Regions from separate parts of the Shewanella sp. CAL98-MNA-CIBAN-0140 genome, predicted to be linked through region 1. Evidence: predicted binding sites of a transcription regulator. Region 1 holds the regulator's gene; each other region holds the start of a gene.

Region 1 (8,153 bases):
AAAAATCACGCGCGAACCATGGCTAAAGGCCATATGGTTGACTTCGACCAAAGGATTATTATTTGATTTACTCATATCAGACATTGGCGTTGAGGAGATAACTGCCTTCCTTGCATTAAGTTAAGGTGTAAATTGTACTGTAATTGTCGATTAAGCGACAACTATATCCATATCACCACACATCATTTCGAGTACAATTACTGTGCAATGCTTTCAATTTGACTTTCAATTTGATAAAAATCCAGCGAAAATGCTCGTTAATTAATGATCACTATCGGAATCACATGCTAGTTAATATTCTAATGTTAGTTGCTGGCCTTGCTGTTTTAGTTTGGAGTGCGGATAGATTTGTTTACGGAGCGGCGGCATTTGCGCGAAATTTAGGCTTGCCTCCCATGTTAATTGGATTGACCATTGTTGCGATGGGTAGCTCTGCACCTGAAATGTTTGTTGCAGCTACGGCCTCAATGGATGGCATGCGTGATACCGCCGTGGGTAACGTACTGGGCTCAAACATTGCTAACATCACCTTAATATTAGGATTAACCGCCTTACTTGGCGCCATTAGCGTAGCCTCAAAGACCTTAAAACGCGAAATACCTATTATGCTAGCCGCCACGGTATTTGCTGGCTATACCCTGCATGATAATGTGCTAACACGAGCAGAAGGTATCATGCTCATCGTGGTACTTTTCGTGTTAATGGGATATTTCATTTGGCAAGCGACTCATGATAGAACAACCGACAGCTTAGATACTGAACTTGGATCTGATATCCCTAAAAATGTCTCAACCTTTCATGCTATCATTTGGCTAATCGTCGGTATTATATTCCTCCCGCTATCAGCGAGTTGGATGGTAGATGGTGCTGTGGGTATTGCAAAGTTTTATGGCTTGTCAGATCTTGTCATTGGATTAACCATTATTGCAGTGGGAACAAGCCTACCAGAATTAGCAGCCTGTATTGCTGGCGTATTAAAAAAAGAACACGATCTCGCTATTGGTAATATCGTTGGATCGAATTTATTTAACATTCTTGCCGTACTGGCACTACCAGGGTTAATTGCCCCTGGCGAAATAGATGCCTCTGCCAGTGGAAGAGACTTCTATATGGTATTGGGCACCAGTACTGCATTAGCCGTTTTAGTATTATCCAGTGGCACCAAGCAACAACTGACTCGTTGGCATGGCGCACTATTATTAATCACCTTTATTGCGTACCAAATTATTGTATTTCAATCCCATTAGATTGGAGCATTAAAGGTAAAGTCTTAAGCTAAAAGAGAGAGCCGTATGGTAAATCAAACTCAATTTCGTCAATGGGGCCGTAAAGTCATTGATATTGAAAAAGCTGCTTTAGATAATTTATATCAATATGTGGACTCAGTTGAGTTTGGCCAAGCATGTGAACTCATTATGCAGTGCAAAGGCAAAGTGATTGTCATGGGAATGGGCAAATCGGGTCATATCGGTAATAAAATATCCGCGACGTTTGCCAGTACCGGCACGCCGGCATTTTTTGTTCATCCTGGTGAGGCCAGTCATGGTGATTTAGGCGCATTGGCTAAGAACGATATTGTACTGGCGATTTCCAATTCAGGTGAATCGAGCGAAATACTCACGTTAATGCCTGTGATTCAACGTATGGGCGTGCCTGTTATTGCCGTAACAGGTAAACCAGACTCTAACATGGCGCGTTTATCTAAAATTCATTTATGCATTGAAGTACAAGAAGAAGCATGCCCGTTAGGATTAGCGCCGACGTCTAGCACCACTGCTACGCTAGCAATGGGTGATGCATTAGCCATTGCATTGTTGCAAGCAAAAGGGTTTACCCGTGATGACTTTGCCTTATCACATCCTGGTGGCTCATTGGGGCGAAAATTATTACTAAAAGTAGACGATGTCATGCATAAAGGCGATGATTTGCCTATCGTCAGTGATGCTATTTGTATTACTGAAGCGCTTTATGAAATATCTAAAAAAGGCCTTGGCATGACGGCGGTAGTCAACCATGAAGCCAAACTAGTGGGTATTTTTACTGATGGTGATTTACGCCGGGTCATCGATGCCGAAGTGAACCTTCGTACCACTTCGATAGCCCTGGTGATGACCAAAAACTGTGTGACCTGCCCCACGGGTATTTTAGCTGCACAAGCGCTACAAATCATGGATGAAAAAAACATCAACGGACTGGTTGTCGTCAATGAAAAACACCAACCGATCGGGGCATTAAACATGCTCGATATGGTTAAAGCTGGAGTCATTTAATCATGTCAGAATCAACCTCGTGTCACCAAGGATTTTACGGCCCTATCAGTAATGATATTTGGCAGCGAGCTCAGAAAATTAAACTGTTAATCTGTGATGTCGATGGGGTCTTTTCAGATGGACGTATTTATCTCAGTAATGCTGGCGAAGAACTCAAAGCCTTTCATACTCGCGATGGCTACGGTATACGCTCAGTTCTCACTAGCGATATTCATGTTGCCGTCATTACAGGTCGTCAATCAAAAATTGTCGAAACCCGAATGACCGGATTAGGAATCAAACATATTTATCAAGGCATTGATAATAAATTTGAACCTTTTGAGCAACTTATGTCGCTGTATAATGTAAGCGCCGAACAAGTAGCCTACATTGGCGATGACATGGTTGATCTGCCCGTAATGAAAGCCGTAGGTCTCTCCGTGTGTGTCGGCGATGGTCATCCGTTTGTAAAACGACATTGTCACATGACAACGACCTTAAACGGCGGACATGGAGCTTTGCGAGAACTGACTGACTTATTACTCTTAAGCCAAGATAAATTTGCCAGTGCTCATGGAATGAGTATATGAATCGGATCACCCTAAGTATTGTGGCTTTTTTTGGTCTTGCTTTTATGTTGTACTGGCAAGCACAAATAAAACGCAGTGAAATGGACTCGGTGAAAGTACCTGGTATTGAGCGCCCTGACTTTATTGCAGATAACCTACGCACCACGGAATTCAATCAACAAGGTTTTGTCGAAAGTCGAGTCAGCGCCGAGCACATGGAGCATTATGCTTCAAGTGACATCACTCACTTTACCAAACCGATATACCTCATTTACCCTGAAAATGGTAAAGCACAATGGCAATTAAGTGCAGATCGAGGACAATTGAATAAAAACACCAGCAAAGTCATATTAGAAAACAATGTTATTATTGATGCCATTGATATAGAAGAACCCCTGCAGTCATTGAGTACCCAAGCGGTGACGGTAGACTTAACCACTATGATAGGCACCTCACAAGAGATGGTGTATATCAAAGGCAAAGGGTTTATTATTAAAGGCTTAGGCCTACATGCTGACTTGAATTCGCAACAATTATCGCTACTGAGCCAGGTAGAAGGAACATATGAGCCACATTAATCGTCTCCACACTCGCGCCAATGTTATGTTATTGAGCAGCATACTTTGCCTGTTGAGTTTGCCTGCTATGGCGAAACAAGGTGATCTGAAACAAGAATTAAAAATTGTTGCGGTTAGCCAATTTGCTGACATAAAAAATAACCAAATCATTTTTAATGGTCCGGTTAAGATTGTCCAAGGCAGTATTAATATCAATGCTGATGAATTACGGGCGTTTACCCCCGAAAACAGCACCAGTAAGAAACTTATCGCCACTGGCAAACCCGCGACGTTTTCACAAGAATTAGATGACGGTCAAATTGGTACTGCCAGTGCCGACGAAATATCCTATGACCTTGCGACTACCACGCTAACATTGACAGGTAATGCCAAACTTAATCAATCGGGTAGCCAAGTGACCGGTAATCGAATTAAGTACAACATCAATGCGCAAGAGCTTATTGCTGAAAGTTCGGGCACAGGGCAAGATCGGGTTATCACCATTATTCAACCTGAGAATTTCCAAGACGAGTCTGCGCCAAAGCAAAAACTCCCTGAAATCCCAGTTAAAAAGCAGATCAAACCATGACCCAAATAACCTTAACCGCTGAAAATCTGGCTAAAAGCTATAAAGATCGTCAAGTTGTTAAAGATGTCAGTTTAACGGTTAAAACAGGCCAAATTGTTGGGCTTTTAGGCCCCAATGGTGCAGGTAAAACAACCACCTTTTATATGGTTGTCGGCCTAGTGAAAAGTGATAAGGGTCGAATTTTAATTGATGATGACGATCTCACTGACGATCCAATGCATCTGCGAGCTCGCAAAGGCATTGGTTACTTACCACAAGAAGCCAGTATTTTCCGTAAACTCACAGTGTATGACAACATTATGGCCGTGTTGCAAACCCGCAAAGAACTCAGTACAAACCAACGTATTGAACAGCTTGAGCATCTATTAGAAGAGTTCCATATTACCCATATTCGAGACAGCCTAGGCATGTCGTTATCGGGTGGTGAACGTCGTCGTGTTGAAATTGCGCGCGCTTTAGCCGCCAATCCAAAATTTATTCTACTCGATGAGCCCTTTGCTGGTGTTGATCCGATTTCTGTCATCGACATAAAAAAAATCATTCAACAACTTAAAAGCCGAGGTCTAGGAGTATTAATTACCGACCATAACGTACGTGAAACGTTAGATGTCTGTGAGCGAGCTTATATCGTCAGCCAAGGTAATTTAATTGCCGAAGGCACACCTGATGAGGTATTGAGCAATCAACAAGTTCGGGCGGTGTACTTAGGTGAACAATTCAAGCTATAGTTACTTTACGGGCCTTTAGTCTATCTAACTCATTTGATTGAACGATATCTAAACAGCGTTAAACATCATTGATGTACGTGACAATCCATTACAGTTTTATAAATTGTCACTTTTATGGAAATCATCTAGGGATAAGCGGTAAATGAAAGCGTCACTCCAACTTAAAATGGGTCAACACTTAACCATGACCCCACAATTGCAGCAAGCCATTCGCTTACTGCAATTATCGTCATTGGAGCTACAGCAAGAAATCCAACAAGCATTGGATTCAAATCCATTACTTGAAATAGAAGATGAGTTTTCTGAAGCAAAAGACCCCGTAAAAGAAAATCGCGACCAAGCTGATACAGACTTCAGTGACAACAGCATTGTCAATATTGAAAAAGACACCTCAACAGTCGACACAGCAGAATCTATGACCAAAGAAACCATGGATGATTTAGCCATGGATACTACATGGGATGAAGTGTACACCGCCTCGCCGATGTCAGGTTCAGGTAGTGCTAGCATGCGCGATGATGACATGCCGTTTCAAGGTGAAACCACCGAAGGTCTGTATGAACATTTAGAATGGCAGAAAAATCTCACTCCATTTTCAGAGACCGATCTTGCCATTGCCACAGCGATCATCGACGCCGTGGATGAACGCGGTTATTTAACCCAAAGTACCGACGATATTCTCGAAGCCATGGGTGACGAAAATGTTGAGTTAGATGAAGTTGAAGCTGTATTAAAACGAATTCAACACTTTGATCCCGTTGGTGTTGCTGCACGTGATTTAAGTGAATGTTTATTGATCCAATTAGCGCAATTCTCTAACACCACACCCCATATCGATAATGCCCGTTTGCTAATCAAAGACTATTTAACCTTAATTGCTGGGCGTGATTTTAGATTATTGATGCGCAAAACTAAGCTAAAAGAAAATGAGTTACGTGACGCCATCACCCTAATCCAATCACTCAATCCTCGTCCAGGCTTATTGATCACCGCCACCGATGACGAATTCGTTATTCCCGATGTCACGGTACTAAAGAAAAATGGCCGTTGGGTTGTAGAGTTAAACCCAGACAATATGCCCAAAATTGGCGTTAATCAGCAATACGCCGCCATGGCTAGAAGCAGTAAAAATCAGTCTGACAGTCAATTTATTCGAGGCCATTTGCAAGAGGCTAAATGGTTTATTAAAAGTATCGAAAGCCGCAATGATACTCTACTCAAAGTGGCAAATTGCATTGTGCAATTTCAGCAAGGCTTCTTTGAATACGGTGAAGAAGCCATGAAACCTATGGTGCTAAATGATATTGCTGAAGCAGTAGAAATGCATGAATCGACAATTTCACGAGTCACCACACAAAAATATATGCACACCCCACGTGGACTATTTGAACTAAAGTACTTCTTCTCTAGCCATGTCAGCACTGACGATGGCGGGGAATGCTCATCAACAGCAATTCGTGCTTTTATCAAAAAGCTGGTTGCCGCAGAAAACCAGAAAAAACCATTGAGTGACAGTAAAATGGCTCAACTTCTGGCAGAACAAGGCATAAACGTTGCTCGTCGTACGATTGCAAAATACCGAGAAGCAATGCTAATCCCGCCCTCAAACCAACGTAAGAGTTTATAACCTACAAGGTTGTGGAGGATTTTCTATGGATATAAATCTGACTGGACGTCATGTCGAAATAACTGAATCTTTACGTGAGTATGTTAATGGTAAATTTTCAAAGCTTGAACGACACTTCGATCAGATCCATAATGTACACGTTGTACTCCATGTAGACAAATTACAACAAAAAGCAGAAGCCAAAATCCACGTTAATGGCGCAGAGATTTTTGCTATGTCAGAAAATACTGATATGTATGCTGCAATAGACGCCCTGATCGATAAACTCGACCGTCAGGTAATTAAACACAAAGAGAAGTATACAAAACACTAACGATGGAACTTTGTACCATTCTGCAGCCGGAATGCACTACCTGTGCCACACCGGGCAGTAAGAAAAAAGTACTGGAACTCATCAGCAATTTAGTCGCTGCCCAGTATCCAACCCTGTCTTCGCAAGAGGTTTTTGAAAGCCTATTAGCGAGAGAAAAAATGGGTAGCACAGGTATAGGAAATGGCATTGCGATACCTCATGGTCGATTAACGACCATCGATCACCCCATCGCGATATTTGTTAAATGTGAAGAAGCCATTGCCTTTGATGCAATTGATAAGCAGCCCGTGGATATTTTATTTGCTTTGTTAGTACCTGCAGACCAGTGCCAACAACATTTAGGCACGTTATCGAGTATGGCTAAAAAGCTCAGCGATAAGCAAATATTGAAACAGCTTCGCAAAAGCCACAACGCAACAGAACTTTATCGGGTTATAACTGCATGAAACTTGTCATAGTATCGGGACGTTCAGGTTCAGGGAAATCCGTTGCCTTAAGAGTATTAGAAGACCTAGGATATTATTGTGTCGATAATTTGCCTCTACCCCTCATTGGCACATTACTCGCTCAGCTCAAGGGCAGTAATGATTTAGTTGCGATTAGTGTTGATGTCCGCAACATTGCTGAACAAGGCAAAGTGCTTCAAGACCAATTAGCCCTACTTGAACATGACACTGAAATTATCAGCTTCTTTCTAAATTCCAATGATAAAGTGTTACTTAAACGCTACAGCGAAACACGCCGATTGCACCCGTTATCTAAAAATCATATTTCACTGCAAGAAGCGATCAAATTAGAAGGCCGTTTACTTGAGCCTACCGCAAAAATTGTTGACCATTACATTGACACTTCGGCGCTAAATATCTACGAGTTAAGCGACCAAGTTAGGCAAATACTACTAGGCAGTGTCGATAAAGAATTGGTCATTAACTTTGAGTCTTTTGGCTTTAAGCACGGCATGCCGACTGAAGCGGATTTTATGTTTGATGTACGCTTTTTGCCCAATCCACACTGGGAAATAGAATTGCGCCCATTGACAGGATTAGACGAACCCGTACAAGAATTTTTAGGGCGTCAGCCATTGGTCAACAAGTTCATTTGGCAAATTGAAAACCTATTTGAAACCTGGATGCCACACCTAGAACGTAACAATCGCAGTTACCTGACTATCGCGATTGGTTGTACGGGTGGCCAGCATCGTTCGGTATATATTGCAGACCAATTAGCAAAACGATTTAGGCAAGGCAGTAAACACACTGTTAATGCTCGCCACAGAGAATTAAGTATAAGTGAACTCACCGCTAAGTGAGCATAGGATTGCATGAATGATCAAACTTGAACGCCAAGTTACCATTTCCAACAAATTAGGATTACATGCCCGTGCAGCAACAAAACTCGCGGTATTAGCCGCCGATTTTGACGCGAACATCACCTTAACTCAGGGCGAAAAAAACGCCAGTGCCGCAAGTGTGCTTGGGTTGTTAATGCTTGAAAGTGGAATAGGGAAAATGATCACCGTGA
Region 2 (8,153 bases), on a different contig from region 1:
CTTACGGATTAATCCGAGTTGGCATTCCGGTGCGTTGTTCAAGCAAACGCTTTAATGTGAATGAGTCAGTGTCTGGGTGAGCAATAAAGCGAGTTATTTGCTTATCTAATAATAATGCCACGGGCTCTTGTGAATCAAATTCAGCTTGAGTGCGTGATAGTGGCTCATGCACTTCTAGATAACGGTTACCATCAGGCTCTTCAGTGGCTTTAATCGGTTGGTTAATAAACTCAACGCGAGTGCCAACAGGTATGCTGTTAAATAAATATTCAATGTCTTCATCACGCAAACGAACACAACCAGAACTTACCCGCAAACCAATACCAAACGTGGCATTAGTGCCATGAATAGCATATAAGTTACCCACATAGAGTGCGAATAAACCCATTGGGTTATCAGCGCCAGCAGGCCATACTGCCGGTAATGTTATCCCTTTTGCAGCGTAAGATTTACGAATGTTAACGGTGGGTGTCCAAGTTGGGTTTGCCCGTTTTCGTTGTATTGTTGTCACCCAATTTTCTGGGGTGTCTTTACCAATTTGACCAATACCGATAGGCAATACTTCAACAGTGTCTTTTCCTTTAGGGAAATAATATAAACGCATTTCAGCGCTGTTAATCACCACACCTTCATGCTTAGTGTTAGGTAGAATTAACTGATGTGGGATCAATAAAGTACTACCGACTTTTGGCAAAAATGGATCAACATCTGGGTTTGCTTCTAATAAGTTAGTTAACCCTAGCTGAAATTCTGAAGCAATTTGCTCTAGGGTTAGCTTTCCCTCAGGAACAACATAATATTGATTTTCACCCACTAAATTGCTGCCTTTGGCAGGTAGACGATATTCAACTGCTGCACAGGAAAAACTTAATATAATGGCAGTCGCTCCAATTAACGAAGCGCGTAACGAATTTATCATAAGGGTTATATCATTCCTAAAAACAGGCGTTAAGTTAGTCAGACTACAATATCTTACCAAGCATGACTATTTTGTACAGGTCATTTGTACAGATGATTAGGGCGCATCCTCACTTATTACGCCTAATAATTCAACTCATTTTTTCACTTTGGCTATTTTAATCCCAAGCGTTTAGCAAGCCGATGTAAGTTACCTGAGTCGATTTGCAATTGGCGTGCGGTTGCAGCCCAATTACTCCCTTGTTGGGTAAATATTTGTTGAATATATTGATTTTGAAACTGATCGGTTGCATCGCGTAAGCTTGTTTGTGGTAAAGAGGTTATCGACTGTTTAACCGTGAGTTTTTTGTATGAGAACGCAACAGAGTGCGAGGTATCTGCAAATTCAAAATGGCTATTTTTAATCATACACATGCCATCTTTTTGGCTTTGGGATTTGGCTAATACGGCGGCTCTATGGATAGCATGTTCAAGTTCTCGCACGTTACCAGGCCAATCATATTGTTCAAGTAATTGCAGTGATGCAGGTTCTAACCCTAAATGAGTTAAGTGTAACTGTTGGCGATAGCGCTCGATAAAAAAGCCTGCTAACAAGTGAATATCCTGCTGGCGCTCTCTTAGCGGTGGTACGACAATGGGAAACACGCTTAAGCGATGATATAAGTCGGCTCTAAATCGACCTGCTAATACTTCGCTTTTGAGATCTTTGTTGGTCGCGGCAATAATACGCACATCCACTTTTAGACTGCGATCATCGCCGACTTTCTGTAAATCTCCGAATTGTAGTACTCGCAGTAACTTGGCTTGCAAGTTAAGCGCGAGTTCACCAATTTCATCCAAAAATAATGTGCCTTTATCAGCCATTTCAAATTTGCCGCTACGATGACTAATGGCGCCAGTAAAGGCGCCTTTGACATGACCAAAGAGTTCACTTTCGGCAACGGATTCAGCCAGCGCGGCACAATTTAAATATACCAGGGGCTTATTGGCTCGCACTGAATGTTGATGGATAGCTTTAGCTATCAGCTCTTTACCCGTACCCGTTTCTCCTAAAATCAACACATTGAGTTCAGTTGCCGCGACCACATTAACTTCATTAAGCAGCGATAAAAGATTATCTGCTTGACCGATTATTTCGGTGTCTGGGTTAAGTTGTCCTGATGGTTTTGCGTCGGGGATTGTAAGGTTGCTCGCTTGTTTTTCAAGCTCATCAATCAGTAATGCATTGTTTAGAGACGCTGCCGCAATGGCGCTAAAACTGCGTAACTGATGATTACTGTATTGATCAAATTTATGGGGATCGATGGCATCAATGGTTAATGCGCCAATGAGTTGTTCATTGGCAAATAATGGTAGGCCAATACAGGCATGTACTTTTAAGTTACCTTCTACATTAGGAATTAAGCCATCGTAAGGATCGGCAAGTTCGCTGTCGGCAGGAAATCTTACGATATCACCCGCTCTGGCAATGGCTTCAAGCCTTGGGTGTTCGTTTAAAATAAACCGCCGCCCCAGTACATCAGCACTGAGTCCATCAATCGCCAAAGGGGTAAATTGATGACCTTGAAATGATAATAGCGCCGCCGCATCGCAATCGAGGGTTTCTCTTACTGTGGTGACTAAACGTGAAAAACGATCGCGATTAGACAAGTTAGCGGTAATATCAAGTGCGATACGGGTTAAGTCTGCTTGACTCAATGCCATGTCAAACTCCAGTTAACTACAGGGTGATGTCATTATGACAAGTGTGAATATAACAACAAGGGTAAAGAGCATAATCTTGATACAAAAAGGGGCCTCGATGGCCCCTTATATGATATTTATCAAAACATGTTTATCAATGTATAGCTTAGCTATTGGTTAATACGGCAGCTTGGTTAGCTTTTGCCCCTTTGCTGACGATAGCTTTCTTGATAAGGTCATATAAGAACGCCGCCATCAATAACCCACCAATACTGAAGATAATATCACCAAACATTCGCATCCAGACGAGGTTTTCAACCAAGTAGCTATGGATCACCGCTGGTGAACGGGCATACCAGTAGCCGTGGTCAATAACCGCAAAAAATTGCACGATACCCACAGGCAGTAGCGACATAAATACCATTGCCGCTAAACCAATATTGAGCGTCCAGAATGCCCCTTTAAGGTATTTGTGGTTCCATTGCATATTGCCAGTTAATCCACGAAGACAGAATAGCATTAGCCCTATGCCTAGCATGCCATACACTCCCATAAACGCAGCGTGAGCATGAGTTGCAGTGGTGTTTAAGCCTTGAATAAAGTACAACGAAATAGGCGGATTGATTAAGAAACCTAATACCCCAGCGCCAATCAAGTTCCAAAATGAAGTGGCCACAAAGAACATAATCGCCCAGTGATAACGTTCCATCCAAGGACTTGCTTTACGTAAGCGATAGGTTTCCATGGCTTCAAAACCAATTAACGCTAGCGGCACGACTTCAAGCGCCGAGAAGATAGCACCCCATGCAATGACAGAAGTTTGGGTACCGGTAAAGTATAAGTGATGTAAAGTACCGATTAAGCCGCCGGTTAAAAACACTACCGTTGAGAACAATACTGCACCATTGGCGCTGCGGGCACGGATAAGACCTAAGCGAACTAACATAAGCGCAATGACAGAGGTGGCAAATGTTTCAAAGAAGCCTTCAACCCACAAGTGCACCACCCACCAACGCCAGTATTCAGCAATCGCTAGGTTTGAGTGTTTGCCCATAAACAGGCCGGCACCGTAAAATAAGCCAATCGCGACACAAGAGGCATACAGAACCCAAATCACCGGTTGCATGTCGTTGCTGACTTTTAAGGCTGGACGCATTGATGCGGTCACTAACGCTAACCAAATTAATAAGCCCGCCAGCAATAACACTTGCCAAACGCGACCTAAATCAATGTATTCATATCCTTGGTGACCGAATAGGAAGTTCATGTCCAGATCAAAGTATTGTTGTACGCCAAGCCATTCACCGGCCATAGAACCGAGTACGATAACAACTAATGCGCCCCACAGAATGTTTACTCCTAAGCGTTGATACTTAGGCTCGTATCCTGATAGTGCTGGCGCGATATACAGCCCTGTGCCTAACCAAGCTGTGGCAATCCAAAATACCGCTAGTTGAGTATGCCAAGTACGAGTGACCGAGTATGGGAGTATTTCTGATAATGGGAAACCATAAAACTCTTGGCCTTCAACTGCGTAATGCGCGGTAATACCGCCCACTAATATTTGCAGTAAAAACAGGCCAATAGCGGTTACAAAATACTTGCCGACGGCTTTTTGTGATGGCGTCGGTTTGGTAAAAAATAATGGATCATCTTTGGCCGCTTCCGGTAATGCTTCTTCTTTGCAGCAGGCATGGTGCCAAATCAACATGGCAATACCTAAGATCAATGTCACCAAACTTAATACTGACCAAACAATGTTATCTGAAGTCGGTATATTGCCGATTTGGGGATCATACGGCCAGTTATTGGTGTAAGTGTACTCATAGCCAGGACGTTCGGTTACTGCTGCCCATGCTCCCCAAAAGAGAAAACCGTTTAATAATTCACGATGCTCGGCATCAGTGATGGTCCCTTCTTTCATGGCATATTGTTCGCGCAGTGATGACAGTGCTGGGTCGTCACCAAAGAGTGATAAATAGTGTTGACTGACTTCATTTATCGCAGCAATACGCACATTTGATAATGCGACATATGTATTGCCATCAGCGCCTTCAATGACAGTATTATGACGAATATCATTTCTGAGGCCTTGTTCTAAACCTGCCTGCTGCTCAGAATCAAGTTCAGCAAAATCGCGATTATAACGATCAATTGCGGTGATTGATAACCAAGCTTGTGCTTCACGGTGTAACCAATCAGCAGTCCAATCTGGTGCTACATACGACCCATGTCCCCAGATCGATCCCAATTGATGACCGCCCATAGAACGCCACACAAGTTGACCTTGTTCAATATCATCTTTGGTAAATATGGGTTGGCCACTGGTGTCAGTAAAAGCCGTTGGAATAGGGGGTTTTTCTCGATATATGCCACTGCCTAAACTGAGTAATACAGTGAAGGAAGCAACGAGCACGATTAGCAGTGCAATGCCGGTGAGTTTGTTTTTGCTCATAAATCCTCTTAGCGCAAAGTCATTTTGATACAGATAGCATGTAATAGCATAAGTCGTGCCAACTATTTTTAGTTAATTAAAGTATTGATATATATGTATATTAATTTAATCCCAATTGAATTAAATTGTCATTTAGACATTGTTTAATAATTGTAAATATGACACCGTTGTCATATTTACAATTATTAAATGTGATCATGGTCACCTTGTTTTATTACAAAGGGAGAATGGGTTGAACATGTCGAGTATGAATAGATAAAGCCGATGATAGGCATTTTAGGTCAGACTAATATTCAGTTGATTAATATTTTAAAGTCTATATATCAAGTATTTAGTTAATTTATTAAGCTTTTTTAACTTCAAGTAAGCAATTGAGCTATTTACTTAGCATGCTAACTAGTTATAATGCTTAGCAAGCTAACTAAATGGCAAGTTAATATGTATAACGAATTAGAACGACTAAAAGAGCTGCATCTTGCGGAGCAACTAGGAAGATTGCATCGATTATGGCGCACAGCCGCAGATGTTGAATTAATTCCACTAGGGTTAACTCATCCTCGTTGGACTGCATTATGGAAACTATTACGTTTGGGTGACGATGTGAGTCAAAAAGTGCTAGCCGATGCGTTAGAAATAGAGCTGCCATCGTTAATGCGTACCTTGGGTCAATTAGAAGCGCAAGGCTATATTAAAAGGCGTTGTTGCGAAAACGATAAGCGCGCTCGAATAGTGAGTTTGACACCGCAGGGGATCGACATTCTTAAACAAATAGAAACACGGATTATGCAAATTCGTGCTGAATTACTCAATGGCATTAGCAGTCAAGAATTAAGTGAGTTTGAACGTGTGATCAGTCTGATTAGTGATAATGCCATGGCTAAACTTGATCCGTCTGCCGACCCTTTTGGTGAGAAATAACATGACTCCAGATCAACAATTTGCCCGCCTCGTTAAGATAGCCATTTTGATGTTTGTTATGGTCTTCGGCTACTTTATGTTTGCTGATGCCGTTATCCCTTTAACCCCTCAAGCGATGGCGACCAGAATAGTGACAAAAGTCACCCCCCAAGTCAGTGGGAAAATAGCGACTATTGCCGTAGCCAATAATCAAGTGGTAAAAAAAGGCGATGTGTTATTTAAGATTGACTCAGTTCCTTACGAGCTTGCCGAAGAACAAGCACAGTTAGCACTGGAACAAGCAAAACAAGATAACGCTGAACTTGATGCTGCCTTATTAGCGGCCAAAGCAGATGTGCAAGCCAATAGATCCAATGCCAAACAAAAGCGCAGTGAGGCGAAGAGAATTGACTCTTTATTTTTGACTCACGGAGTGTCTCAACAACTTAACGATCAGACTGGCAGTGATGCGACGACTGCAGAGGCCAACTTACAGGCCTCCAATGCGCGCTTAGCAAAACTAAAAGTCAGTCGTGGTCGTTATGGTGATGGAAACTTAAAAGTTCGCCAAGCACAGAATCGCTTAGAGCAAGCTGAGTTGAATCTGTCATATACTCAAATTCGAGCCGATCAAAATGGTATCGTGACTAATTTACAGCTGCAGGTAGGTAGTTTTGCTTCTGTCGGTCAACCATTATTAGCATTAGTGTCGGATAAGGTTGATATCATTGCTGATTTTAGGGAAAAAAGTCTTCGCGGTATTGATATTGAGTCGAGTGCTTTTATTGCATTTGATGGCGAACCTGGACGTTTATATCGTGCGCAAGTGAGTTCAATTGATGCTGGAGTCAGCGCCGGACAGTTTGAAGCGAATGGTCGTTTGGCGGCACCACAAGAATCTGCTCGTTGGGTACGCAATGCTCAGCGCTTACGTTTACACCTTGAGCTTGACCAGCAAGCCGTTAATCTACTGCCAGCAGGCGCGCGTGCCACTGTACAATTAGTGCCCAATAGTGGTTTGCTTGGCTTTATTGCCAAGGTGCAAATTAAGGTCATTAGTGTGCTGCACTATATTTATTAAATGACATCTTACATTTAATCAGTATTTCTCTAATCCATAACAATGGCTGACTTTCTCTTTGGTGGTTGCTTTTTTTAGCAAACGCATCAATCAGGATGAGTTCTTTATTGTGGAATATTTTCCCCGACGCGTAGGTATTTCAGATGTTGTTACGCCATAGTCCTTTGACTAAAAACGATTTACGTCAATGCTTGCGCATTGCAACAGGCGCAACGCTAGGGTTTGCGATTTGTAAGTTTTTCGACCTAAGTTATGGGGTGTTTTTTACCGTAACCCCAATGCTATTACTCGGACTTGTGCCCGTGATGAATGCGCATGCGATGCGTCAACTGTTGGCATCATCGGTCATGGCTGGGATTGAGGTCGGTATTCTAGGTGGTTTATTTGGTTCTCACCCAGGGATGATATTGCCCATCGTTTTTGGGCTTTTTTTGTATCGATTTGCGGCAATGTCACGTGGAAGCTTGTTTTTATTCGGTGCTAATGGGGTGATCAGCTTAAGTATTATGCTGCACTTTGCCAGTTATCCGAGTATGGATATTAACAATCTTATTTTTAGCAATTTTTGGGCGACGGCAGCGTCGGTGATCATTGCTTATGCCATGACCGCCCTATGGCCCGATGTTGAACCTCGCTCGCCAATGGCAGCCGTGGTTAAAGCGCCTAACCGTATGCGCCACGAAGCTTTGTTGGGGGCATCAATTGCCACCGCATCATTTTTGGTATTTCAGGTGTTTAATTTACAAGATTCCATGTCAGCCCAAGCCACCACTTTGTTATTGTTATTCCCAATGCATTGGAATGGCGCACTCGGTTACGCCCGAAAACGGGCTATCGGCACCTTGTTTGGGGTAACATTTGGGTTGCTGGTGCAAGGATTACTTTATGATTGGTCTGGGTTACTTATTTTTGTTATACCACTATTGTGGATAGGCCTTATGTTATTTAGCCAAGTGCATGTGAGAGAGGCGAGTGGTTCAGGAGTAGGGTTTGGCGCTATGACGACCTTAGGTATTTTGTTTGGTCAGTACTTAACCCCCCAAAATGATCTGATTTTTAGTGCTTTATACCGTGTGAGTAGCATTTTGGTTGCGATAGTAGCGACATTATTATTGTGTT
Region 3 (8,153 bases), on a different contig from region 1:
ACGAATAACTCATGAGTGTCAAAAAAGCATCAAAAAACACCAGGGGATAATAACGAGGACTAATAATGAGGGCGAATAATGAAGGGATAAAGGCAAGGTGTTGCCGTAAACGGCAACACCTATCATGACGCGTGGTTAACTTAGCGGATCTGTAATATGGTTTGGTTTAAGGTATTGTTCACTTCAAGGGTACGCGAGTTAGCTTGGAAGTTACGCTGGGCCGAGATTAAATCCACCAGCTCGGTGGTTAACTCAACGTTTGACTGTTCAAGCGCAGAAGATTTTATACTACCAAATGTACCACTATTGGCCTCTCCCGCTAATGCTGCACCTGAATCGATACTGGCTTTCCAAGACGTATTCCCCACTTGGGTGAGTCCTTGCTCATTGGCAAAACGCACCAAGGCTACTCGCGATAACGGCACCGTTGAGCCATTACTGTAGCTTGCGGTCACTAAACCATCAGCGCCAATACCTACGTTAGTCAATCGGCCAACGGTAATACCATCTTGGGTTAATTTAGTCACTTCAAACGGAGAAGCATACTGGGTTGGATTATCAAACTTTATATTAAGAGTTTGAGTACCATCGGCCCCAGGGCCTAAAGCATTTGCACCCGCAGTGCCTAATGGCTCCGTGGTAATCGGATCTGGGTTACTGCCTATATTAGCACCTACTGAGTTAAAGGTAAGCACTGCACCCGACCATGTTCCTCCTAGTCCATCGGGATCAGCAGCTTCTGCCAATGCACTACCATCTTTGGTGCCATCATCATCAGTATCTGTTTCATAACTGCCAGCAACAGTCGTGTCAACAGGCTTTCCATCGACAGCATAAAAGGCCACCCAATTACTTTCGCCAGTATATGAACCCTGCTCAGGCTTAATAAAGTAACTGGTCATAATATGTGACTCACCTAGCGAATCATAAATCGTCACCGAGGTGGAATTATTAAAGGTGTCAGAATCTTTAGGATTAAACTTAGCTGGATCTAATGCATTCTCTCCCACATTAAGATTCATCTGTATTTCAACGTTTGACGATTTTACTGGGCTACCCGCTGTATCTGGGATCTCAATAGGTTTGGTGGTGGTTAAGCTCACCGACGTTGAATTACCATCTGCATCAACGGGAAAACCTTGTAAAAAGTTACCTGCTGAGTCAACCATGTAATTGCCTGAATCAACTTTGAATGCACCGGCACGGGTAAATGACTGATCTTTAGTCTCTAATTCTGACGAGGTAACAAAGAAACCCCCACCACTTATCGCCATATCTAGCGAGTTACTGGTAAATTGCAAGCTACCTTGATGAAACTGTTGCGCAACTTGTGAGGTGGTGGCACCGCCGCCCACTGCGGTTTTACCGTTGGAAAAAATAGAATTAGCATACACGTCAGCAAACTCTGCTCGAGACTCTTTAAAGCCAATAGTATTCACGTTCGCGATGTTATTCGCTGTTGTATTTAAGTCTTTTTGCGCGGCAGCAATACCACTCAGTGCGATATTAAATGACATGTTTCACCTCTCACAATTAATTCATTTATGATGACAGCCAACTGTTTGTTGATGGCCGTATTATGTTTCAGATACTGCGAGTACGTCAGATAACTTAATTCCACCTACTCCACGCAAATTCAAAATAGCGCCTGTCGCCACAGTGCCCAATGACACACTGGTAACATGGGCATAAGTCGATACGGCTAAATCTTCCGACGTTCCGTCCACTTTACCGCTAGCCTTAATGGCGTAATTACCGGCTTCTGCGGGTTGGCCATCTGAATCTAAACCATCCCACGTCACATCAACATTGCCGCCTTTACTGCCATCAATATTAAAGCTCTTAATCAGCTGACCCGACTCATCTTCAATTCTGACCGAAATAGATTCGATGGTTGATGGCGTACTGATCACCCCTTTAATTTCCGAGTTTTCAGTAGAAATAGCCCCAGTATCAGAAGGAATAAGCACTTTACGGCCCACTAAACCAGAAGCTTGCAATGCTTGGCTAGAACTCATCACAGTATTGAGGTTAAGAATTTCATCATTAAGATTTGAAATACCATCGACTGTGGAAAATGATGCCATTTGGGCAATCATTTGATCATTATCAACCGGTTTAAAGGGATCTTGCATCGACAACTGTTGACTGAGTAAAGCAAAGAAATCATCTTGCTTTAACATCTGATCTTTTGCTTCAGGTATCGCACTTTCTTCAGGTAAGCGAATTCCGTCAAGAAAAGGATTACCTGTGGTCGTGGTGGTCGTATTTGCCTGCACAGAATTTTTGGTTGTAGCACTTGTGTTTGAAGCACTACTGGACTGTTGCGGTAAAGACTGACTGTAAGAGTTAACGAGGCTCATTGTTACCTCCTTGAATAATCATACTATTTACCCATCCTTAACGTCTGTTGCAACATAGACTTAGTTGCATCAGCCACCTGAACGTTCATTTGATAAGAGCGTGATGCAGAAATCATATCGGCCATTTCTTCCATCACATTGACATTAGGTTTGTAAATAAAACCATCACCATCCGCCATTGGATGGTCTGGCGAGTATTCTTTTAATAATGGTTTGTTACTTTCGACAATGCCTTTAACGCTGACGCCAGGCGAACTGTCTTGCTGGCTATTGGCTTTTAGCATTTCGGCCTCAAAAACAGGATGACGTGCACGATAGGTTTTATCGACACTGCTTGACACCGAATCAGCATTGGCAATATTACTGGCGGTAGTATTCAAACGCACTGACTGCGCTGACATACCCGAACCAGACACATTGAAAATATTAAATAAACTCATGATTAGTCACCTCTCAATGCTTTACGCATGCCATTAAATTTGCCCTCAAGAAAGCCTAATGACATTTGATATTCGAGCGAATTTTGCATAAATGCTGCTTGTTCTTTCTGGGTATCGACGGTATTACCATCGCCAGTATCGGCCTGATTTGGTATACGATATTGAACATGTTGTTGACTTAACGCCGTTAAATCAAAATGTTTGTCTGTGGTTTGACTCATACTCAAGCCCTGTTGATGCGAGCTTGCCGATTTCATGGCAGCAGCAAAATTAACATCTTGAGCTTTATAATGAGGAGTATTGGCATTGGCGATATTACTTGAAATTACTTCTGCTCTTTGAGCTCGAATGCCCAAAGAATATTGGTGAACACCTAATGCATTATCGAAATTAATCGCCATAAAATTGCCTCCATCAGCTAACTGATAGTAATAAAGCAAGGGTTATGCCAACAATTTAATTTTTAAACGAATAAAAGACAAAAACAAACATGCCGACGAATGCCGGCATGATAAATAGCTTAACTTGTTATTTTATCTATATTTTCTTTTGGTAATAAATACCAGGATTACAGCGAACCATATTAAACTCATCACTTAAGCCTGCTAGAGATTCTGACGCACCCAAGAATAAAATACCTTTAGGATTAAGTGCGGCAGCAAATTGCCGCAAAATTTTAGTCTTTGCCTCTGGCCCAAAATAAATCAATACATTACGGCAAAAAATAATATCGTACTTACCTAATAAGCTATAACTTTCAAGTAAATTATGTGCTCTAAAGTTAACTAAACGCTTAACATTATCTTTCACTGTCATGTTGCCCGACGGTAAAGCATCAAAAAACTGACGTTTACGCTCTTCAGACAAGCCACGAGCCAGCGCTAAACCATCATATTCAGCATTCTTACAGCGCTCTAACATTGATGGTGACAAGTCCGTTGCCTGAATCGTCGCGCCGCCCGGTAAAGCACCGGGTTTACGCTGTTGATATTCCAACACTGTCATCGACAAAGAGTAAGGTTCTTGCCCAGAAGAACATGCCGCAGACCATATTTTTAACGGTCTGCCAAGCTTACTGTATTCAGGCAATAGAGTATTATTAAGTAATTCAAACGGATAACGGTCTCGAAACCATAAGGTTTCATTGGTGGTCATTGCATCTATCACTTCAGCACGCAGTTGACGTTCTATCGGTTTCATCGACTTTTTAACCACCTCAGACAAAGAAGGTAAATTATGCTTCCCCATCAACGGCGCTAAACGACTGCGGACTAAATATTGTTTATTCTCACCTAACACAATACCGCTATGCTGCTCTAAAAACAGCCTAAATTGATTGTACTCTGCTTCAGCAAGTGATTTATCTGTCACATTAACTTCCTAATATGTGGCCGATGAGCTGAGCATCCAATATTGTTCAATATTAGAGGCTTATAAACTCAAATGTTTGTTAACCGCTGAGGCTAATTCATCGGGGTTAAACTTAGCAATAAAGTCGTTAGCACCTACTTTTTCTACCATTGCTTGGTTAAACACACCACTTAATGATGTGTGTAGAACTACTTTTATGTTCTTTAATTTTGGATCATCACGAATTTCAGCAGTTAAAGTATAACCGTCCATTTCTGGCATTTCGATATCTGAAATAATCAGCGGGATCTCAACTGAGACATCATCCATTTCAGCGGCAATATTTTTCAGCATGATCAACGCTTCTTTACCATCTTTAGCGGTATCGATTTGCAGATTTAACGACTCTAACGAACGAATAATTTGTTTGCGTGCCACCGTAGAATCATCAATAACCATAATATGATAATGCTGTTCTTTATCGATAGTTAACGTCTCACTGACTTCTTTACTGATAGAGGTCTTAACAGGTGAAATTTCATCAAGAATTTTTTCAACATCCAAAATTTCAACCAGCTCACCTTCAATCTCAGTCACAGCCGTTAAATATGAAGAACGTCCTGAACCTTGGGGCGGCGGCAAAATAGATTCCCAATTCATATTGATGATACGCTCAACAGAACTGACCAAAAAGCCTTGAACACTGCGGTTATATTCGGAAATGATAACAAAGCAATTTTCAGTTGATGTCAGTGGACGTCCACCGGTTGCAGCACTTAAATCGATAATAGAAATTGTTTCCCCACGAATATGCGCAACACCTTTAACATAGGGGTTTAGTTTAGGTAGCCTTGTCAGTGGAGGACATTGTAATACCTCTTTTACTTTAAATACGTTAATACCAAAGCGTTGACGACCGTTAAGCTTAAACAGCAACAGCTCTAATCTGTTTTGTCCGACAAGCTGGGTACGTTTATTTACTGATTCTAAAATGCTCGACATAACACAGCCTTGTAGTTAACTGTTACTCAAAAGGATAAAATTGTTGGTTAACATTATAGTGAACCTTGGTTTAATATAATACGCTTGCTAGCTATTTTAACCTCAACCTGGATAAGAGAGGGGATAAATCGTTGAAAACGGGTTTATTTCAAGTCTGCAATATCAAACATGCCATGTGTTTTGCTAATAAAGGTGCACTCACATGTTAACAATAGTTTTAGTCGCCGCGCCAATAGCGGGCCCATTGTGAATCGATACAAGGTGAATAGCCGAACAAAGAGCCGTTTGATAACCGTTACTATCCCCCAATTTATCCCCAATTGAGGTTTTCATCAGACGAACATGACACACTCTGGGCAAACCATCAGCAGCCTAGCAAATACTTATCAAATTATTGAATTAAAAGTGGGCATGCAACTTGCTTTAACTTTTACTAAGTTAACTCTTACAGTGAACTGACACTTTTTTGACGAAAGGGAAATGTTATTATCATGCCCTCACCTCATTTTTAGCTTATTGCGTATGCAGAGATTACTCGCATATTTTTCGTTTTCCAAAGTATAGGTGCATTCTGGCAACACAAGCTAGGATCTTCATTATGAAAGTATTTTTTTTATGTTTTTTGTGCTCAATGACGCTTTCTTTGCCAGCATTTGCTAGCGAAGAGATAGTAACACCTAAACTATCGGCCATTTATACGTTAGCTAAAGAGGTGGTCGCAAAAAAAATTGATGCCGACGCCAACGCTAAGGTGCAAATTACCCCACAAAATCTTGAAGGTCGTCTTAGTCCACCGCGCTGCTATCCACCGATTAATGCCGAACTCGCCAGTGAAAGAGCCATTAGTCGAAATAACATGGTAAAACTAAGTTGTATCAGCCCAGACTATGACTATCCATGGCAAATGTATCTCTCTGTTCGAGTTGAAATACAATACCCTGTCGTGGTGGCTAACCAGCTACTGTCTCCAGACCAAATTATTGCTCCACATCACTTAAACATCATGTATGTTGACCAATATAGTTTAAGAGGCCACTTTTTTTCTGATACCCACACATTAATCGGTTCGCGAGTGAAACGTCGCGTGGCAAAAGACTCACCTGTATTGAGTAATAACCTGTGTTTTGTGTGCAAAGGTGACTCGGTTTCCATCTACGCTAGAACCGCTAATGTTCAAATAAAAACCCTTGGTGAAGCACTGCGTGACGGCAATCTTGATGACGTCATCAGGGTGAAAAACAGTAACACGAGTAAACAATTTGATGCGGTGGTGGTTGGGGTTGGCGAAGTTGAAGTAAGAATGTAAACTAGGACTAAAGTTTTTTCCAACAGTGCCGATAATCTGTTTGAAGAACCTAATACATTACGCTGGAGCCTCCAATGGCAATTGACATTAAGCATAACACTGCGGCTAATACCCAAATGCGCACTGCACGTGACACGCAGTCTGCTAAGCAATCTAATACTGCTGTGGCTCAAAAATCCGCGGCACCGGTTAAAGCCGATTCCGTTAGCATCACCGCTCAAGCTCACCAGCTTCAGAGCGCGCAAGCAAAAATGGAAGCGACACCTGAAGTTGACCAAAAAAAGGTCGCAGAAATTAAGCTCGCTATCTCTGAAGGACGCTATAAAGTCGACCCAGAAAAGCTTGCTGCGAATATTGCCAGCTTTGAAGCAGAGCTAAGCAGTCTATCGTTTGACAAAGAGTAGCCGTTAAACGTTACTCTTTAATTTGTTTTAACGACACACAGATAATAGGTGCTAACTTGCATCATAGATAAGTGTCAGTTAACAAAACCAATGAGTAATTTATGACAGAGCTAAATGAAGTACTAAATAAAGAGTTGAATAAACAACCAAGCGAACAACCAAACGATGAGCTACGTGCACTGTTAGAGACCCAAAATCAGACCTTAGCACAGCTGAAACTGCTTATTGTTGAAGAAAAAGCCGCATTAACAAACCAAGATGCCGACAAACTACTGACGCTTTCCAAAGACAAAACCCAGTGCTTAATCAATATGAAAGCGACTGACGAAAAACTGGCTCAACACCCCCAGCACGCCCTGCTTACCACAGCTCCTGAACTGGTACAAAAAGTCGCCCAGGCCAAATCTATTCTCGCAGAATGCAAAGACATTAATAGCCAGAATGCCAGCTTAATTGAACACAATATCGCCAGCCTAAATCGATTTGCCCAAGCATTGCAAGCCAGCCGTAATGCATCAAGTTTAACCTACAATGACAAAGGCAAAACGTCGACCATTTCAACACTTGGTAATGACTTTACAGCCTAATAAAGCCTATAGAGCAACAGCCTAGAGCGCTGCTAGGACGCTTCGCGGCTAGAGACTATAAAATCTGAGCCGCATCCGATAACAAGCGAATAAACGGAAAAAATAAAGCGGAAGGCATAGAGGCTATAAAGTCTTAACAGCGAAGCTGTTCTTAGCAGGACGTAGTCCGCCCTAGAACCTAGCAGGACGTAGTCCGCCCTAGCAGCGCAGCGACCCTAGCAGGACGTAGTCCGCCCTAGCAGCGAAGCTGTCCCTAGCAGGACGTAGTCCGCCCTAGCAGCGAAGCGACCCTAGCAGGACGTAGTCCGCCCTAGCAGCGAAGCGACCCTAGCAGGACGCAGTCCGTCCTAGAACCGAGCAGATGATTTACTGAGCTAGCATAGCTTGGCGTAAACTTTGTTGCGCAGACTCTTCACCTAACCAAATGTTAAGTAATACCTGACGAAAAGCCTCTCCAGCAATATCACCTTGAACTTGACCATTTTTAATGCTGCTCACGCCCTTGCCTTTTTGGGTCACAAAAGTAAATTGATCCCCGTCGACAACGTCGTAAGCAAATTGTTGAGTGAAATGTTCAATCTCTTTGGCAATAAAATGGGTGTCATTGTCGGTAGCAGTCTCAAAACCTTTCGTAATGCCGTCACGCATTCTCTCTGAGGTGGCCATCGTAGAAGTAATTGTTAATTGGATTACCGCTATAG
Region 4 (8,153 bases), on a different contig from region 1:
GGCGTCACTAAGGTTAAAATATCGCTGCTAACAAGGCTGTCAAACACGAGTGCATCGGCTTGAGCAACAATCCGCGCCGCCTTAATGGTCATCAAATCCAATTGACCACAACCTGCGCCAACAATGGCGACTTCGCCAGCTTGCAGTTCGCTTGTAGGTAATCCATCAGTAAGACAGCCTAAAGAGTTAATTGGCTGATGACCTTTTATCATTGCATCTACGCTATTCATTAGGCAACGTCCTCTTCTACTGCATGTTGATGTTCAATTTCGGTGTACGATAATGCATCCAGCCAACTTTGCTTGGCACACTGCTTTACTTCACTGTGACAACTGCCACATTGACGCCCGCAACCTAATAATGATTGAGTGCTATCTAATGCCTGTTGAAAACTGATGTTGGCTAAACCGTCACCCATCACTTGGTCGTTAAATTGTTGATTGATTTCGTCGTTAATGCTCGCTTCGGTTACCCCTGTACAAGCACAGATTAACGGGCTATTACCGGCTTTAATTTGCTGATGTAGCAACTTCATTAACGGCTTGTCGACAGGCTTGCCAATAAACGTATTCATCTGATTTAAGCCCACATTCACTTGAGTGTGAGACAACACTTTTAATGCCTTAAGTAATCCTTTATCCATATTGCATTGGATATATAAAGGCTGGCCATCTACCGTTAAGGTCCATTTAAGTGAATAGGCTGTCGCTTGGTAGGCAAAACCGTCGTTGGTATCTGTAAAACCAATGTGATGACACACTCCGTTCTCCAGCGTTTGTGCAACTTGCCAGCATAGCCCGTGAGCAGAAGAGTCGTGTTGACCAAAAACAACACCTTGCAGCGCAAGTAGAACGGGGCTTAATATCACTGGTTGACACTTAAATCCTGGTTGCTTTGATATTGGATCAACACGGGCATCTAACGCCTGATTCACCCCTTTGGTCATAGAGAACTGCGCCGACCAATGCATCGACATCAATGCCACATTGGCTGGCATATCGTCATCGACAACGGCGCGTGCCACAGTGAAGGCTGACGATAATATGGTCGCATTGGTATCCATTGAGTGCGGGGTCAGTGCTGATTGAATTCGTACAAAACCACCTTCGGTTAAGGAGAATTTTTGCAACTGTGATGAATGTAAATGAATAACAGGCTCAGGAATGCTGGCGCGTAAACTGGCGATATGTCCGGTGCGAGTCATGGTATGCCACTGATCGCGACTACGGCAGCTGTTTAATAACAGTGTGTTGTTGGTTAACGACTGCTCTGATGGATTAACAGGCGCTGGCGCGACAAATTGCGCTTTACCACTTGCAGTGGCAAACACACCATCACTGAAAACTCGCCCGCCTCGCTGGCCTATTTGCGTAGCAGAAGCAATAGGCCATTGTGTTGGCAGTAACGCATCATATTGCCCTTTTGATAAGTCGGCTAAGCCAGTTAAATCAAATACTTTGTTAGGAAACTGCTGTTTTACTCGAGCAGACATGGCTGAAAATTCGTTGAAAACACTGGCGTTATCTTCAAAATTAAATCCGTGAAAGCCCATTTTTTTGGCCACTTGGCTCATAGCCCACCAATCAGCTTTAGCTTGACCTTTGGGGGTAATAAACCCACGCTGGCGGGTAATGGTGCGTTCACTGTTGGTCACAGTACCGCATTTTTCTGACCAACCTTGCGCTGGCAATAACACATCAGCAAGCTTGGCGGTATCTGAGTCTGGGCTAATTTCAGATACCACTACAAAGGGGCAATCGGCTAAGGCTTTGGCAATTTTTTCACTATTAGGTAGCGACACCACTGGGTTGGTACCCATAATCCAAATCGCTTTAATTTTGCCATCGGCAAGGGCATCAAACATCTCTACTGCTGCTAAGCCTTTTTGTTCGGCTACGCTGTCGGTTTGCCAGAAATCAGCTAATAGCTGACGTTCAGGTGCTGAAAATCCCATATGACAGGCTAACTGGCTCGCTAAACCACCGACTTCACGGCCGCCCATAGCATTAGGTTGTCCGGTTAACGAAAAGAAACCACTGCCTATTTGTCCAATTTGACCTAAGGCAAGATGACAGTTAATCATCGCATTGGTGGTATCTGTGCCTATAGTTGATTGATTCACTCCCTGACAAGATGCGGTAAGTACTTTTTTATGAGCCGCCACTAATTGATAAAACTCAGTAAGACGAGTAACAGATACTCCGACTTGGTTTGCGAGTTCGGCTAAATTGGCACTTAATTGTTGCGCCTCGGACACAACAGAATCAAAACCCTCGGTGTGTGCTGCAATGTAAGTGTGATCAACACAATTTTGATCGGCTAAATAACCCAGTAAGCCATGAAATAATGCTAAATCGGCACCTGGTGTAATCGCTAGATGTAAATCCGCTTGTTTAGCTGTCGCGGTTGATAGCGGGTCGATAACCACTAAACGGGCATTATTGTTTTTTTTTGCCGCTAATACTCGTTGAAAAAGCACTGGATGAGTCCAAGCAGTGTTAGCACCCACCAGCACGATGACTTCTGCTTGCTCTAGGTCATCAAAGCAACCTGGCACCACGTCTTCACCAAAAGCGCGTTGCATTGCACTCACCGCTGACGACATACATAAACGAGAGTTAGTATCGATGTTAGCCGTTTTTAAAAAACCTTTGGCGAACTTATTCGCGACATAATAATCTTCAGTGAGTAATTGCCCTGAAAGATAAAGGGCAACAGAGCCGGGGCCATGCTCAGCAATGGTTTGTGCAAAAGTATCAGCAATTAAGGTGCTCGCACTATTCCAATCAAGGGGTTTACCTGAACGATATTTTGGATAACGTAGCACATTGGGCTGATCTAAACTGTCGAGTAAGCGTTCACCTTTAGCACATAAATGACCGTAATTTGCAGGATGATTGATATCACCCACTAATGATAAATCAGCTGTATTTATATCAGTCCAATCCGCTTTGTTCGGTGACACGCTTACGCCACACCCGACACCACAATAAGCACAACTCGATTGGATCTTTGACATACATCTACCCTTTCACCTTGATTATTTCATAGTTAACTACTGCGAAAGCTGTGCCAAAAAACTAACTTACTGATTTACAATAGAAATAAAAACCGTCTAGATTGATAACCACAATATTTGTGCAACAAAAGTGCAGGCCTGCGCACTTTTGTTGCGCATCTATCTGAAAATAAAGGGATTTTAATACCTATAAAGAGGTATTTCCTTGTTGTTTCATCCCTTATAAGCAAATGATCAACTAAAGCATATTGAGGTAGGAATAGTTTTTTCTTGTCAGTTGATACAACGCAGAGGCGTAACCAATGGGAATGCCTGCAAGTCGAGTGGCAACACTGTCTATCTTTTGCTGAATAAATTCATCAGGCTTTAGCCCAAACGGGTAAACAAGCCTCCCTCATCGCCTCGCTAAGCAAAATAATGGCAAGTTATATCTATGACTTGAAATAGACTGATCCCGATCGGTTTACCCCACCCCGTATCCCGGATTGAGGTTAAGTTAGGCTTATTTATGCAGGCAGATGTAAGGTTTTAGTCAGTTATTAGGAGAATAAAAACAAAAATACCGACATAAAGTCGGTATTTTTCAGCTATCAAGATAGCTTATTTTGCAGTACGGCCATCGTCATGACATGTATCACACGTTGGTACTTCGCCTACTTTTGCGTCATGTGGTGCGTGGCAATCTGCACACATTAACATACCATCATGCGGCTTATGGTTATCATCCATTTCAGCAAGAGAACCATGACAACTTTGACATTGTTCAAATTCATATACACCATCTGATGATGGCTCTCCATCAGCGTGACAGTTTTCACAGCCACCCATTTCAACATGAAACTCAGCGAGGGTCTCATCAGCAGCAAATGATGCAGAAGACATCATCATTACCGCGAAACCGGCCGCAAACAATGTACTTAGTAATTTATTGCTCACTTTTCATTCCTCCAATTTTAGTGTGTGCCCGCATTCTTTTTATCTGACGCGGATCATCACACTGCAGTACGACACTTTACTTAAGGGTTTACTCAACAACTTTGTTTATAAACAATTCATTAAAACAATTCATAAAACAATCGAAAATTAACTGATAATATAAACGTAGCTAATCAATCTACTTTAAGCAAAATTAATTTAGATTAGGTAATAATAGCAGCGTTAACATTTTGAATATGTGCGCCACATCATGTAACGCAATGGTTTTTAGTCAACAAACCGACTTGCTACCAATAATAGCTAATGTAGTCATGGTTAATTTAAGTTGAATTGTCGCCAATAAAAAGCCCCGACTAATGTTGAGGCTATCTTTGAGCTATCGCATTTATAACAATGATTTGTTGATATTAACTGCGAGATTTTTCTAAACGAGCGAGTAAACTAGAAGTATCCCAACGGTTGCCTTTCATCGCCTGAACTTCAGAATAAAACTGATCAACTAATGCCGCGACAGGTAAATGGCTACCATTTCGGCGAGCTTCATCGAGGGCAATGCCTAAGTCTTTTCGCATCCAATCGATAGCAAAGCCGAAATCATATTGACCTTGCCACATAGTCTGATAACGATTCTCCATCTGCCAACTTTGTGCAGCACCTTTACTGATGACCTCAATGACTTTTAAGCCATCTAAACCCGCACTCTTTGCAAAATGAAGTCCTTCAGCTAAGCCTTGAACCACACCCGCAATACAAATTTGATTGACCATTTTAGTCAACTGACCCGAACCTGCAGGTCCAAGCAATTCAGCACAGCGACTATATGCATCAATAACGGGTTTAACCGTATCAAAATCAGCCTGTTCACCGCCCATCATCACGGTTAACACACCATTTTCAGCACCCGCTTGGCCACCTGAAACAGGCGCATCTAAAAAGCCAATATTTTGTGGGGTCAATTGGGCGGCAATGTCGCGCGCGACATCGGCTGAAGCTGTGGTATGGTCGACCAAAATAGCACCTGCATGCATACCGTGAATGGCGCCTTGATCACCCAATACCACTTGACGTAAATCATCATCATTACCCACACAGGTAAACACAATGTCTTGTCCTTTAGCCGCGGCTTTTGGTGTATCCGCGCGTCGACCGCCATACTGCTCAACCCATTGTTGAGCTTTACTGGCCGTTCGGTTATACACGGTCAAATCGTGACCCTGTTTAACTAAATGTCCCGCCATAGGATACCCCATAACGCCTAACCCAATAAATGCTACCTTGGCCATGATTTGTCCCTTTTATTTATGCTACTGAAGGTTTAACGTGAGCTTCCATTTCGGCGCCAATACGCTTACGCATGTCCATTAAACGTAATGCTGTATCACGTAAATGAATATCGTCGGCTGTCGTTGGGATCCATTCAGGTACCGAGGTGGGTTTGCCTTCATCATCAACCGCCACCATAATCACAATACAATGGGTCGTGAGATAACGCTCTGAATCTTTAGGATCGCCAGCCTTAACATCAATTGCGACATGCATAGATGTGCTGCCGGTATAAATCACTTTACCCGTCACCTCAACAATATGGCCAACGTGAATGGGTTTAACAAAACGAATACCCCCTGCATAGACGGTAATACAATACTTACCACTCCAACCTGCAGCGGTAGCGTAAGCCGCTAAATCGATCCATTTCATTACGGCGCCGCCGTGTACTTTACCGCCGAAATTGACATCTGCGGGCTCAGCCAAAAAACGTAACGTGAGCTTTCTATCTATACCGGCCATAAAGCCTCCAAGTCATCGCAGGATGTATCGGAACTTAACGATACACTTTGTCTTAATCCAAAAAAAGCTTAAACATACAAAAAAAGCGCCATCGGCGCTTTTTATCTATGTCACTATCATTAATTGATTTTTTTAAACAATAATGAACCGTTGGTGCCACCAAAACCAAATGAATTACATAATGCGTAATCAAATTGATGACGACGAGAAGTGTGTGCGACAAAATCTAAATCACAACCTTCATCAGGATTGTCTAAATTAATAGTAGGAGGAACATGCTGATCACGTAATGCCAACAAAGTAATGATTGCTTCAACAGCACCTGCAGCACCGAGTAAATGACCGGTCATTGATTTGGTCGAGCTCACCAATACATCATAGGCATGTGGCCCAAACACAGATTTCACCGCAGCCACTTCGGCTTTATCACCTGCATTCGTTGATGTGCCATGGGCATTGATATAGCCCACTAGTTCTTTTTCAATTTGTGCATCGTTAATGGCATTGACCATAGCCGCCGCAGCACCAGCGCCGTCACTCGGTGGTGATGTCATGTGGAATGCATCACCACTCATGCCAAAACCAACCAGCTCGCCGTAAATTTTAGCGCCACGTGCTTTAGCTCGCTCGTACTCTTCCATCACAATGACACCTGCACCGTCGCCAATAACAAAACCATCACGGTCTTTGTCCCATGGGCGACTTGCTGCTGTTGGGTCGTCATTACGAGTAGATAATGCTTTAGCTGAACTAAAACCAGCAACCCCTAATGGGCTAGTGACATCTTCAGCACCACCGGCGACCATAACATCAGCATCACCATAAGCAATAGTCCGAGCGGCAAAACCAATGTTATGCACACCGGTAGTACAAGCCGTGGTAACCGCAAAATTGGGCCCTGTCATACCGTACATAATTGACAAGTGGCCGGCGATCATATTAATAATGGTGCTCGGCACAAAAAAAGGCGACACCTTACGTGGTCCGCCATTGAGTAATGCCGAATGGCCTTGCTCGATTAACCACATGCCGCCCATACCGGCACCAATAGCAACACCCACACGAGCAGGATTTTCTTGGCTCATATCTAGGCCAGAGTCTTTTACTGCTTGAATACCTGCAGCCATGCCATATTGGATAAATAAATCCATTTTACGGGCATCTTTTTTCGTTAAATATTGTTCGACGTCAAAATCTTTTACTGAGCCACTGAAACGAGTATTAAAACCACTGGCATCAAATTTGGTAATGGGAGCAATACCACTCTTACCAGCCAGTAAGGCATTCCAACAAGACTCGACATCATTACCTACTGGAGTCACGAGGCCAAGACCTGTGATGACGACACGACGTTTAGACATGATATTCACCTTTAAATAAAATCTGCCACGATGCCATTATTGCGATATAGCTAAAGAAGTATAAGGAAGGATGTTCTAATGCAATTAAATGGAACGAGCGTTTACAAATGCTTTAAACAAAAACAGGCGGCATAAATGCCGCCTGTTTTTGTGAATTCTTGATTACTGATTCTTAGAAACGTAATCGATCGCTGCTTGAACAGTAGTGATCTTTTCAGCTTCTTCGTCAGGGATCTCGGTGTCAAACTCTTCTTCTAGAGCCATAACCAATTCAACAGTGTCTAGAGAATCTGCGCCTAAATCGTCTACAAAAGAAGCAGCTGATTTAACGTCTTCTTCTTTAACGCCAAGTTGCTCGATGATGATTTTCTTTACACGTTCTTCGATGTTGCTCATTAGTTTTCTTTCCTATTCAAATTACGCACTTGCGTAAGATTGCGAGTAGTTTATTCGAATTAGATAACAATGCAAGCTTAGATTTTGTGGTCTAACCACAAAAAATAACATTGAATTGTCACTAACACTGACTCAAATGAAGGTAGTTGCCTACCTATCGCTCTTAAACCATGTACATGCCGCCATTCACATGCAATGTTTCGCCTGTGATATAAGCGGCTGAATCCGAGGCCAAAAACAATACTGCATTGGCAATTTCTTGTGCTTGCCCTAATCGTTCCATCGGAACTTGCGACATGATAGCTTGTTGCTGCTCTACTGTCAGCTCATCTGTCATATCTGTCTGAATAAATCCAGGTGCAACAGCATTCACTGTTATTTGACGAGATGCAACCTCTCTTGCAAGAGATTTTGTAAATCCAATCAAACCCGCTTTGGCAGCCGAGTAATTTACTTGGCCTGCATTGCCCATTGTACCCACAACAGAACCGATGCTGATAATACGTCCGAAACGCTTTTTCATCATAGATCGCATTACTGGTTTAGACAATTTAAATAGTGATGTCAAATTAGTGTCAATAATATCTTGCCATTCATCATCTTTCATCCGCATCAATAAATTATCACGGGTAATACCTGCGTTGTTGATGAGA

Evidence for each region. The regulator sigma-54, encoded in region 1, starts transcription at its own class of promoters, with help from an activator protein. The targets are predictions, from matches to a motif close to GTTGGCACGNNNNTNGNNT.
Region 2: the regulator sigma-54 is predicted to act here: its motif matches at 5,101-5,119, upstream of AAEY93_RS09360 (nitric-oxide reductase large subunit).
Region 3: the regulator sigma-54 is predicted to act here: its motif matches at 5,561-5,579, upstream of flgA (flagellar basal body P-ring formation chaperone FlgA).
Region 4: the regulator sigma-54 is predicted to act here: its motif matches at 3,059-3,077, upstream of AAEY93_RS00180 (nitrate reductase).

What each region holds. Positions count from the first base shown of each region.
Region 1 covers NZ_JBEOPI010000005.1:73,364-81,516, reverse strand. Annotated here, with positions in the region: gene AAEY93_RS04215 (ATP-binding cassette domain-containing protein) at 1-84, opposite strand, end outside; gene AAEY93_RS04210 (calcium/sodium antiporter) at 285-1,247, shown strand; gene AAEY93_RS04205 (KpsF/GutQ family sugar-phosphate isomerase) at 1,293-2,270, shown strand; gene kdsC (3-deoxy-manno-octulosonate-8-phosphatase KdsC) at 2,273-2,839, shown strand; gene lptC (LPS export ABC transporter periplasmic protein LptC) at 2,836-3,396, shown strand; gene lptA (lipopolysaccharide transport periplasmic protein LptA) at 3,383-3,964, shown strand; gene lptB (LPS export ABC transporter ATP-binding protein) at 3,961-4,692, shown strand; gene AAEY93_RS04180 (RNA polymerase factor sigma-54) at 4,835-6,319, shown strand; gene hpf (ribosome hibernation promoting factor) at 6,345-6,632, shown strand; gene ptsN (PTS IIA-like nitrogen regulatory protein PtsN) at 6,635-7,078, shown strand; gene rapZ (RNase adapter RapZ) at 7,075-7,941, shown strand; gene AAEY93_RS04160 (HPr family phosphocarrier protein) at 7,958-8,153, shown strand, end outside.
Region 2 covers NZ_JBEOPI010000014.1:68,887-77,039, forward strand. Annotated here, with positions in the region: gene AAEY93_RS09350 (L,D-transpeptidase family protein) at 2-919, opposite strand; gene norR (nitric oxide reductase transcriptional regulator NorR) at 1,072-2,622, opposite strand; gene AAEY93_RS09360 (nitric-oxide reductase large subunit) at 2,768-5,056, opposite strand; gene slyA (transcriptional regulator SlyA) at 5,495-5,974, shown strand; gene AAEY93_RS09370 (HlyD family secretion protein) at 5,976-7,034, shown strand; gene AAEY93_RS09375 (DUF2955 domain-containing protein) at 7,178-8,153, shown strand, end outside.
Region 3 covers NZ_JBEOPI010000007.1:25,488-33,640, forward strand. Annotated here, with positions in the region: gene flgE (flagellar hook protein FlgE) at 141-1,517, opposite strand; gene flgD (flagellar hook assembly protein FlgD) at 1,578-2,363, opposite strand; gene flgC (flagellar basal body rod protein FlgC) at 2,387-2,803, opposite strand; gene flgB (flagellar basal body rod protein FlgB) at 2,806-3,204, opposite strand; gene AAEY93_RS05265 (CheR family methyltransferase) at 3,341-4,174, opposite strand; gene AAEY93_RS05270 (chemotaxis protein CheV) at 4,235-5,155, opposite strand; gene flgA (flagellar basal body P-ring formation chaperone FlgA) at 5,754-6,461, shown strand; gene flgM (flagellar biosynthesis anti-sigma factor FlgM) at 6,536-6,865, shown strand; gene AAEY93_RS05285 (flagella synthesis protein FlgN) at 6,967-7,452, shown strand; gene AAEY93_RS05290 (chalcone isomerase family protein) at 7,819-8,153, opposite strand, start outside.
Region 4 covers NZ_JBEOPI010000001.1:35,978-44,130, reverse strand. Annotated here, with positions in the region: gene cobA (uroporphyrinogen-III C-methyltransferase) at 1-230, opposite strand, end outside; gene AAEY93_RS00180 (nitrate reductase) at 230-3,019, opposite strand; gene cctA (tetraheme c-type cytochrome CctA) at 3,620-3,955, opposite strand; gene AAEY93_RS00170 (NAD(P)-dependent oxidoreductase) at 4,363-5,238, opposite strand; gene AAEY93_RS00165 (acyl-CoA thioesterase) at 5,255-5,743, opposite strand; gene fabF (beta-ketoacyl-ACP synthase II) at 5,863-7,104, opposite strand; gene acpP (acyl carrier protein) at 7,267-7,500, opposite strand; gene fabG (3-oxoacyl-ACP reductase FabG) at 7,664-8,153, opposite strand, start outside.